2 regions of the Janibacter melonis genome follow, and region 2 is predicted to be linked to the other one. Evidence: riboswitches for the same ligand, from Rfam matches in the RefSeq annotation. Region 2 holds a riboswitch; the other holds the start of a gene.
What was found. Region 2 has a riboswitch for thiamine pyrophosphate ahead of thiM (hydroxyethylthiazole kinase). Riboswitches for the same ligand answer to the same signal wherever they lie in the genome.

Region 1 (4,523 bases), 1.7 Mb from region 2:
CGACCGCGGGGCGAAGGGCGGGCAGCGTCACCGTGCGCAGGACGTGCCTGGGCGAGGCGCCGAGAGCGGCAGCGGCCTGGGCGGTGCGCGGGTCGAGCCCGTCCCACGCGGCGCCGACCGTGCGCACGACGACGGCGACGTTGAAGAAGACCATCGCGAGCAGGATCGCCACCCAGGACCCGTCGAGGCCGAGGACGCCGAGCGGGCCGGACGAGGCGAGCAGCCCGCGCCACAGCACGCCCACGACGACCGTCGGCATGACGAAGGGCATGACGACGAGCGCCCGCAGCAGGCCCGCGCCGGGGACCCGCAGCCGGTGCAGGACGTAGGCCGTCGGCACACCGAGCGCGAGAGTCACCGCCGTCGCGAGCGTCGAGATGCCGGCGGTGAAGGCGAGCACCCGGGCCGTGCGGGACCGGCCGAGGACGTCACCGACGCCGGAGAGGTCGAGCGCCCCGTCGGTGACGAAGCCGCGCCCGAGCATGCCGAGCAACGGCAGCACGAAGAAGACGGCGAGGAAGGCCAGCGGCAGCAGCGCGAGCAGTGCCGCGGCCGCGGCCGGTGAGCCCGCGCGTCTCAGGAGGTGAGGTCCGTCCACTCGCGCACCCACGTCGAGCGCTTCTCCTCGATCGTCGCGGGCTCGACCTCGAAGGGCTCGGGCGCGACCTTCGCCCACCGGGCCCAGTCGCGCGGGAGCTCGACCTCGCCCGAGACCGGGTACATGTACATCGACTCGGGGATGCCGGACTGCACCTGCGGGTCGACCATGAGGTCGACGAGCGCCTGGGCACCGCCCGGCTGCTCGGTGCCGGCGACGACGCCGACGTACTCGACCTGGCGGAAGCACGTGTCGAGCAGCGCCGAGGTCGTCGGCTCGGTCCCGCCCTCGGGCACGGTGAAGGGCGGCGAGCTCGCGTAGGACAGGACGACCGGGCGGTCGCCCTGGCCCTCGCCGGCGGTGAAGTCGACGCCGTAGGCGTCGGACCAGCCCGAGGTGACCTTCGCGCCGTTGTCCATGAGGTCGCGCCAGTAGTCCTGCCAGCCGTCCTCGCCCTTCGCCGCGACGGTCGCGAGGAGGAAGGCGAGACCGGGGCTCGAGCTCGACGCACCCGGGGTGACGAAGAGGTCGCGGTACTCGGGGTCGGTGAGGTCGTCGAGGGTCTTCGGCGGGTCCATCTTCTTCGCGGCGAACCACGCGTCGTCGACGTTGACGCACACGTCGCCGAAGTCGACGGGGGTGAGCACGTCGGCGCCCTCGCCCTCGAGCGCGTACTGGTCGGCGCCCGGGGGCAGCTGCGGCGAGTACGGCGCGAGGACCCCCTCGCTCACCGCTCGCCCGGCGAAGGTGTTGTCGATGCCGAAGACGACATCGGCGACGGGACTGCCCTTGGTGAGCACGAGGCGGTTCGTCACCTGGCCGGCATCACCGGCCGTGACGACCTCCACCGTGCAGCCGGTCTCCTCCTCGAAGTCTGCTGTGACCTCCTCGGGCAGCGAGAAGCTCTCGTGCGCGAGGACGGTGAGGGTGCTGCCGGGCTCGCACGACCTCGAGGCCGCGGTGGTGCTGCTGCCGGAGCCGGCGGACGAGCTCTCGCCGCCGCTCCCGCTGTCGGTGCCGGAGGTCAACGAGCACGCGGCGAGGCTCAGGCTGGTCGCGGCGAGCGCGAGCAGGCGGACGGGACGGGTGGATCGGGTCATCTTCGTGACTCCCTACGCCGGTGCGAACCGGATCAGGTCGGAGGGTCTGCGGCTACCCGCACTCTCAGCGCTGCTCAGCGCTCCCCTGTCGTACGGGCCGAGGATAGCCCAGGCTGTGGCAGAGTGCCGAGGGCAGTCATGAACGCCCAGGTCGGGCGCTCGTGAGCAACGCACGTCGAGGTGAGGAAGTCATGGGCAACGCACTCTGGAAGGTCCTGGGCACCGGTCTGGCCATCGCCGCGGGCACCGTCGCGAACAAGGTCGTGACCGCCGCGTGGAAGAAAGCGGGTCGCGACGTCGAGATCGACCCGCGCAACCCCGAGAGCCCCGTCGGCGAGGCGCTCGTCTACGCCGCCCTCGCCGGTCTGGCCATGGGCCTGGCCCGCACGATGGCCACCCGCAAGGCTGCGCAGCTCTACCAGCGCTCCGCCGGCCACCTCCCCAAGGACATGCAGCAGGGCGGCGCCTGAGCGACCCGCGTCGGAGCCCCGTCCGTAGGGTGGGGCCCATGATGCGTGCGATCGAGATCACTGAGCCCGGAGAGCCCGACGTCCTGCAGGTCACGGAGGTCGAGCGCCCCGCGGCCGGTCCTGGTCAGGTCGTCATCGACGTGGCCGCGGCCGGGGTCAACCGGGCCGACCTCTTCCAGCGCAAGGGCGCCTACCCGCCGCCCCCCGGGGCCTCCCCGCTGCCCGGTCTCGAGGTGAGCGGCACCGTCGCGGAGATCGGCGAAGGGGTCGAGGGCCTCGCCGTCGGCGACGAGGTCTGCGCGCTGCTCGACGGGGGCGGCTACGCCGAGGCGGTGGCCGTCGCGGCGACCCAGGTCCTCCCGGTGCCCGCGGGCGTCTCGCTCGTCGACGCGGCCGGTCTGCCCGAGGTCGTCTGCACCGTGTGGAGCAACGTCTTCATGACCGCCGTCCTCCAGCCCGGCGAGACCCTGCTCATCCACGGGGGCTCCTCCGGCATCGGGACGACGGCGATCCAGCTCGCGAAGGCCGCCGGCGCCCGCGTCGCCGTCACCGCCGGCTCGCAGGCCAAGCTCGACGCCTGCCGCGAGCTCGGTGCCGACATCCTCATCAGCTACAAGGACGAGGACTTCGTCGAGCGGCTCAAGGAGGAGACCGACGGCCACGGCGCCGACGTCCTCCTCGACAACATCGGCGCGAAGTACCTCGCCCGCAACATCGACGCTCTCGCGACGAACGGCCGTCTCGTCAACATCGGCCTCATGGGTGGCGCGAAGGCCGAGCTCGACCTCCGGTCGCTCGTGAAGAAGCGGGCCGCGGTCATCGCGACCTCGCTGCGCGCCCGGCCCGCCGCGGAGAAGGCGGCCATCGTCGCCGCGGTCCGCGAGCACGTGTGGCCCCTGATCGAGGACGGCGTCTTCCGCCCGGTCATCCAGGGCACCCACCCGCTCGAGCGCGCCGCCGACGCGCACCGCGAGCTCGAGGAGAGCCAGCACATCGGCAAGGTCCTCCTCGTGCCCTGAGCCCCGGCTCGCCGCGCCGCTGCAGGCGCCCCTCATCTCCCCCTTCGCCCGCCGGGCGGAGGGGGAGAGCCGTACCCGGCCCTGTCGGACGCGAGGACGCGCCGACCGGGCGACCCGCTTGCCGCCGAGTGCATACCGGGTATATCTTCGCCGAACCGGCGATGCATACCGAGTATTCGCCCTGATGATGCGAGGTCCTCATGTCCGTCCGGCTCGGTCTGCTGGCACTGCTCGACGAGCAGCCCATGTACGGCGCGCAGCTGCGCGCGGAGTTCGAGGCCCGCACCGGCGGCACGTGGCCGCTCAACATCGGGCAGGTCTACACCACCCTCGCCCGGCTCGAGCGCGACGGTCTCGTCGAGCAGGCCGACGCCCCCGACGAGGAGGGGCGGATCACCTACCGCCTCACTCAGGAGGGTCGCACCGACGTCCTGCGCTGGTGGGGCACGCCCGTCGTCCGCGACAGCAGCCCCCGCGACGAGCTCGTCATCAAGCTCGCCCTCGCGGTGACCGCGCCCGGCGTCGACGTGCCGACCCTCGTGCAGACCCAGCGCACGGCGAGCCTGCGCCACCTGCGCGACCTCACCCGTCTCAAGCAGAGCGCGCTCGACCAGCACGAGTCGGGTCCGACGAGCGGTGGCCGGCACGACCTCGCCTGGCTCCTCGTCGTCGAGAACCTCATCTTCGCCGCGGAGTCGGAGGTGCGCTGGCTCGACCACGTCGAGTCGCGCCTCGCCCGCGAGCGGGTCCGACCGCGTGGCCCGGTGGCCACGCCGCCGCCCGACGGCGGCACGAGCAGCACGGCCCCCGCGTCCGCGGCGGCCTCGGCACGAGCAGGGGAGCAGCGATGACGACGACGGCGCAGGTCAGGGACACCCGCACCGACTCGAAGGGGGCGATCCTCCAGCTGAGCGGGGTGACCCGCACGCACGGCGAGGGCGACACCGCGGTGAGCGCGCTGCGCGGGGTGGACCTCGCGATCCGGCCCGGCGAGCTCGTCGCCGTCATGGGCCCCAGCGGGTCGGGCAAGTCGACGCTGCTCAACCTCGCCGGCGGCCTCGACCGGGCGACGAGCGGACAGGTGATCATCGAGGGGCACGACGTCGCCCAGCTGCGACCGCGCCAGCTCGCCGAGCTGCGCCGCCGCCGCGTCGGCTTCGTCTTCCAGGACTACAACCTCATCCCCTCGCTCACGGCGGGCGAGAACGTCGCGCTCCCCCTCGAGCTCGACGGGGTCGGGGTGCGCGCCGGTCGTCGTGCCGCCCGTGAGGCCCTGGGCATGCTCGATCTGCAGGAGCTCACCGACCGCTACCCCGACCAGATGTCGGGCGGTCAG
Region 2 (4,523 bases):
TCACCGGGTCGAGGACGACCTCGCCCAGCCCGCCCCTGCACACCAGCTCGCCCACCACGGCGACGACCTCGGCCGAGCCGAGCATCCCGATCTTCGTCGCCGCGAGCTCGACGTCGTCGACGAGGGTCTCGACCTGCTCGCGCACGAAGCCTGCCGGTACGTGATGGACCCCGGTCACCCCCTTCGTGCTCTGCGCCGTGAGCGAGGTGAGGACGGCGCAGCCGTACGCCCCGAGCGCGCCGAAGGTCTTGAGGTCGGCCTGGACCCCGGCGCCGCCGGACGGGTCCGACCCGGCGATCGTCAGGACGTTGGGCACGCTCATGCCGCACCCCCGTCGACGACGGCGCGCAGCCGCGCGGCGGCGGCCCGTGGGTCGTCGGCGGCGCAGACGGCGCTGACGACGGCGACGCCGTCGACCCCCGTGGCCATGACCTCGGCCGCCCGGTCGAGGTCGATCCCTCCGATGGCCACGCTCGGCAGCCGGCTCGCGGCGGCGAGCGCGCGCAGGCCCTCGAGCCCGACCGCCGGGTCGTGGTCGGGCTTGGTCGGGGTCGCCCACACGGGGCCGAGACCGAGGTAGTCGAGGGTGCCGGGCGGCAGCGTCGCGGCCCGCTCCACCTCCTCGACCCGCGCACACGACAGCCCGAGCGACGCATGCGGTCCGACCACCCGGCGTGCCTCGACCGCGTCGAGGTCGCCCTGGCCGATGTGGGCGCCGTCGGCGCCGATCTCGGCGACGAGGTGGGCCCGGTCGTTGATGATGAGGGGCACGCCCGCCGGCCGGGTGACGGTGAGCACGAGCCGGCCCATGGCCACGACCTCGTCGTCACCGGCGTCGGGGTCACGCAGCTGGACCACGCTCGCTCCCCCGTCGATCGCCGCGCTCACCGTGGTGAGGAGCCCGTGGCGCTGCGTCATCACCGGGTCGGTGACGAGGTAGAGGCCGAGGTCGAGCACCGGGCGGGTCAGCACAGCCCCACCCGCTCCTCGAGCTGATCGGGCGTGAGGGCCGCGAGCTCGTCGAGCAGCCCGACGGCGAAGGAGCCCGGCCCGCGCGCGGTCTGCACCGCGGTGTCGGCGGCGAGGGTGAGCGCGGCCGTCGCGGTCGCCGCGGCGACGAGCGGGTCAGATGTCGCCGCGCAGCACGCCGCGACGAGGGCGCCGAGCGCGCACCCGACACCGGTGACCCGTGTCATCAGCGGGTCGCCGTGGGCGAGCCGCACCGTGCGCTCGCCGTCGGTGAGGTGGTCGACCGCGCCGCTCACGGCGACGACGCAGCGGTGCCGGCGGGCGATCGCGCCGGCGCCGTCCTGGACGGCCTGGGACGCGGTGTCGTCGGTGGAATCGACTCCCCGGCCGCCGCTGCCGCCGCCGAGCGCGAGGACCTCCGAGGCGTTGCCCCGGATGACGGCGGGCGAGCCGAGCGCGAGCAGCTCGTGCGCCAGCCCCGTGCGCCAAGTGAGCCCGCCGACGGCGACGGGGTCGAGGACCCAGGGGGTCCCGGACGACAGGGCGGCGGACACCCCTTCGCGTGCGCCCGCGGCCGTGTCGTCGTACGGGGTCCCGAGGTTGACGAGGACCGCTCCGGCGACGGCGGCGAGCTGGCCCGCCTCGTGCGGGTTGTCGACCATGGCCGGCGACGCTCCCGCGGCGAGCAGGACGTTCGCGGTGAAGGGTGCGACGACGATGTTGGTCAGGCACTGGGTCAGCGGTGACTCCGCGCGCAGGCGCGACCAGCAGTCGGCGAGGTCGTGCGCGCTCGGCGCGGTGGTGGGCAGGGCGACGCTCATGGGTGACGTCCCTTCGCTAGTACGAGCTAGATCAGGTTCCACGGGTGTGCTCTCAGCCGCTCGAAGGCGGCACCCCGCGTCAGCGACGACCATAGCGAAGGGGGTGGGGTCGCCGGGCGGGGCGGCTCTGCCGGGCTGCGCGTCGGCGCGGTCCGCACGATGATGGGTGCGTCGACCCGACCGACCACGCCTGGAGGCACCGATGACGCATCCTCTCGACCGGACCCGGAGCGCGCCCTCGGCGCTGGCGGCCGGCAGCGCCGTGGCACCGATCGTCGTCGGGGGCCTGCTGCTCGTGCTCGCCGTCATCTGGTGGGCCTACGCCCAGGTTGCCGTCGACGAGATGACCACGACCGCCTCGCAGCTCGTCGTCCCCGGGATCCTCGCTCTCGCCGGGGCCGCAGGTCTCGTCTACGGGTTGCTCGTCCTCGCCGCGAAGGTGCAGGAGAGCCACGCCCTGCTGCTCCAGGCGGCCCGGGCGAGGGACGCGGAGGTGGACCGCGCCGGGGCGTAGGGCGGTGGTCTCGAGGCTCGGGCGCAGAGCGCCCGTCGCACCTCGACCATCGAAGGGGTGGTGGTCTCGACCGGCGAAGGGCCGCGGCCTACGGCTCGAGGCCGACCATCGCGGCGGACTCGTCCCAGAGGCGGGCGGCCACCCCTTCGTCCGAGGCCACCCGGGAGGTGCGCGAGACGCGACGGTCGTCGAAGTACTGACCCACCGGCCAGTCGGTGCCCGGCTCGCCCTCGGCGAGCCAGACGAGCTGGTCGGCGCCCTTCGCCGGGGAGGTCATGAGGACCTTCGACAGGGGCGTGCGGTAGAGGGCGCGCATGACGACGGAGGACTCGCTGGCGAAGTTCGTGCCGACGATGCCGGGGTGGAAGGCCGCGGCGGAGATGCCGTCACCGCCGTGCCGTCGCTGCAGCTCGCGGGTGAAGAGGATGTTCGCGAGCTTGGCGTTGCCGTAGGCGCGGCGCTCGGAGTACCCGTGCTCGAGCTGGAGGTCGTCGGGGTCGTAGCGCGCCATGACCCGTGACGCCAGGCTCGAGGTCTGCGCGACGCTCGCCCGGCTCGCGGTGAGGGTCGGCAGGAGCAGCCGCGTCAGCAGGTACCCGGCGAGGTGGTTGACCTGGAAGGTCGCCTCGAAGCCGTCCTCGGTCAGCCGCCGGCTGCCGAGGACTCCCCCGGCGTTGTTCGCGAGGACGTCGATCCGCGGGTACTGCGCGCCGAGCGCGTCGGCGAGCGCCCGCACCTCGGTGAGGCGGGCGAAGTCGGCGACGAAGGGGGTGCCCCCCACCTCCGCGGCGACCGCCTCGGTCTTCTCCCGGGAGCGCCCGACGACGGCGACCTCGTGGCCGTGCTCGGCGAGCTCGCGCGCGGCGGCGGCGCCGATGCCGTCGCTCGCACCGGTGATGACGACGGTCTTGCGGTCCATCCAGGTCTCCTCGAGGTGGGGTGCCACCAGTGTGCGGGAGGGTCGCCGGGCGACGCCCCGTGGCCGCGGCCCACGCTCAGGCCGGGTCGTCGGGCATCTGCAGGTGCAGCAGCTCCACCGCGTCGCTCGTCAGCCGCGCCGTCGTCTCCAGCAGCTCACCAGGCGACGTCGAGCGCAGCAGCGTCAGCTGGTCGAGGGCACCCAGGGGCGAGAGCCAGGCCAGCTGCCAGCTCCGGGCGACAGGGTCGTCCGCCAGCTCGACGTCGGCCGGCCAGACCTGCGAGCGGTGCTCGCTCATCACCGCCAGGGCCCTCCTGACGACGCGCTCGGTGTCGGCGAGCCTCTCGTGGTCCTCGCCGGACCACGTGAGGTCCGGCAGGCGACGCACCTCGGCCCGCGGGTAGGGGTCGTCGGGCAGCCACCGCTCGACCTCGACACGCTCGTGCCCTCGCGCCAGCAGCACGAGCCGGCCGTCGGGCAGCCGGCCCATCTGCTCGACGCTCGCCACGCAGCCGACCGTGAACCGCCGGTCTCCCCCGCCGACCTCGGAGCCTCGCTCGATGAGCACCGCGCCGAAGCGCCGGTCGCTGCCGACGACGTCTCGCATCATCGCCACGTAACGCGGCTCGAAGACCTGCAGCGGCAGCGGCTGCCCGGGGAGCAGGGCCGTCCCCAGCGGGAACATCGGCAGCACGTCCATCGGACCAACGTCGCACCCCGGACCGTGCGATGTCACCCCTTCGCGCGAACGCGTCGCCTACAACGGGTGCCCCCTGGGTGTCGTGGTCTCGAGGCTCGGGCCCTGGGGGCCCTCGCACCTCGACCATCGATGGGTCGCCGTGTGGTTGGGTAGGGCGCAACCAGCCCACCACCGCCTTCAGGGGAGACGGTTTGAGCAACGCACCGCAGCAGTTCATGGACATGGCCCGGCAGGCAGCCGGCAACGCAGGGGTCCGGCAGGCCGTCGGCCGTGCCGCGGGCGGGGGTGGTGACGGCTTCGACCTCAACGCCGCGGACTTCCCGGCGGCCCGGGGCGAAGGGGCATCGGCCGGCACGCGCATCACCTCGGCCTCCGTCAGCCTCGACGACGCCGCCGAGGCGCTGAGCCGCAGTCACTACGAGGCCGGCGCGGCCGGCCCGGTCCACGTCATCACGCCGATGGTCATGCCGAAGGGGCGCCGCCTGCGCGCGATGCTCCCGGTCATCGCCCTCGCGCTCCTCGGCATCGCCGGCAGCATCGTGCTCCTGCCCTTCGACGGGCTCGTGCTCGGCATCTTCGGGCCGCACTACTGGCTGCTCG

Region 1: another riboswitch for thiamine pyrophosphate. It lies ahead of EEW87_RS13670 (thiamine ABC transporter substrate-binding protein); the one in region 2 lies ahead of thiM (hydroxyethylthiazole kinase).

What each region holds. Positions count from the first base shown of each region.
Region 1 covers NZ_CP044548.2:2,851,758-2,856,280, reverse strand. The annotation lists gene EEW87_RS13675 (ABC transporter permease) at 1-598, opposite strand, end outside; gene EEW87_RS13670 (thiamine ABC transporter substrate-binding protein) at 577-1,698, opposite strand; TPP riboswitch at 1,691-1,795, opposite strand; gene EEW87_RS13665 (DUF4235 domain-containing protein) at 1,890-2,168, shown strand; gene EEW87_RS13660 (NAD(P)H-quinone oxidoreductase) at 2,210-3,187, shown strand; gene EEW87_RS13655 (PadR family transcriptional regulator) at 3,388-4,038, shown strand; gene EEW87_RS13650 (ABC transporter ATP-binding protein) at 4,035-4,523, shown strand, end outside.
Region 2 covers NZ_CP044548.2:1,105,439-1,109,961, forward strand. The annotation lists gene thiD (bifunctional hydroxymethylpyrimidine kinase/phosphomethylpyrimidine kinase) at 1-322, opposite strand, end outside; gene thiE (thiamine phosphate synthase) at 319-972, opposite strand; gene thiM (hydroxyethylthiazole kinase) at 966-1,790, opposite strand; TPP riboswitch at 1,782-1,877, opposite strand; gene EEW87_RS05290 (hypothetical protein) at 1,993-2,304, shown strand; gene EEW87_RS05295 (SDR family NAD(P)-dependent oxidoreductase) at 2,393-3,223, opposite strand; gene EEW87_RS05300 (LON peptidase substrate-binding domain-containing protein) at 3,300-3,923, opposite strand; gene EEW87_RS05305 (SPFH domain-containing protein) at 4,115-4,523, shown strand, end outside.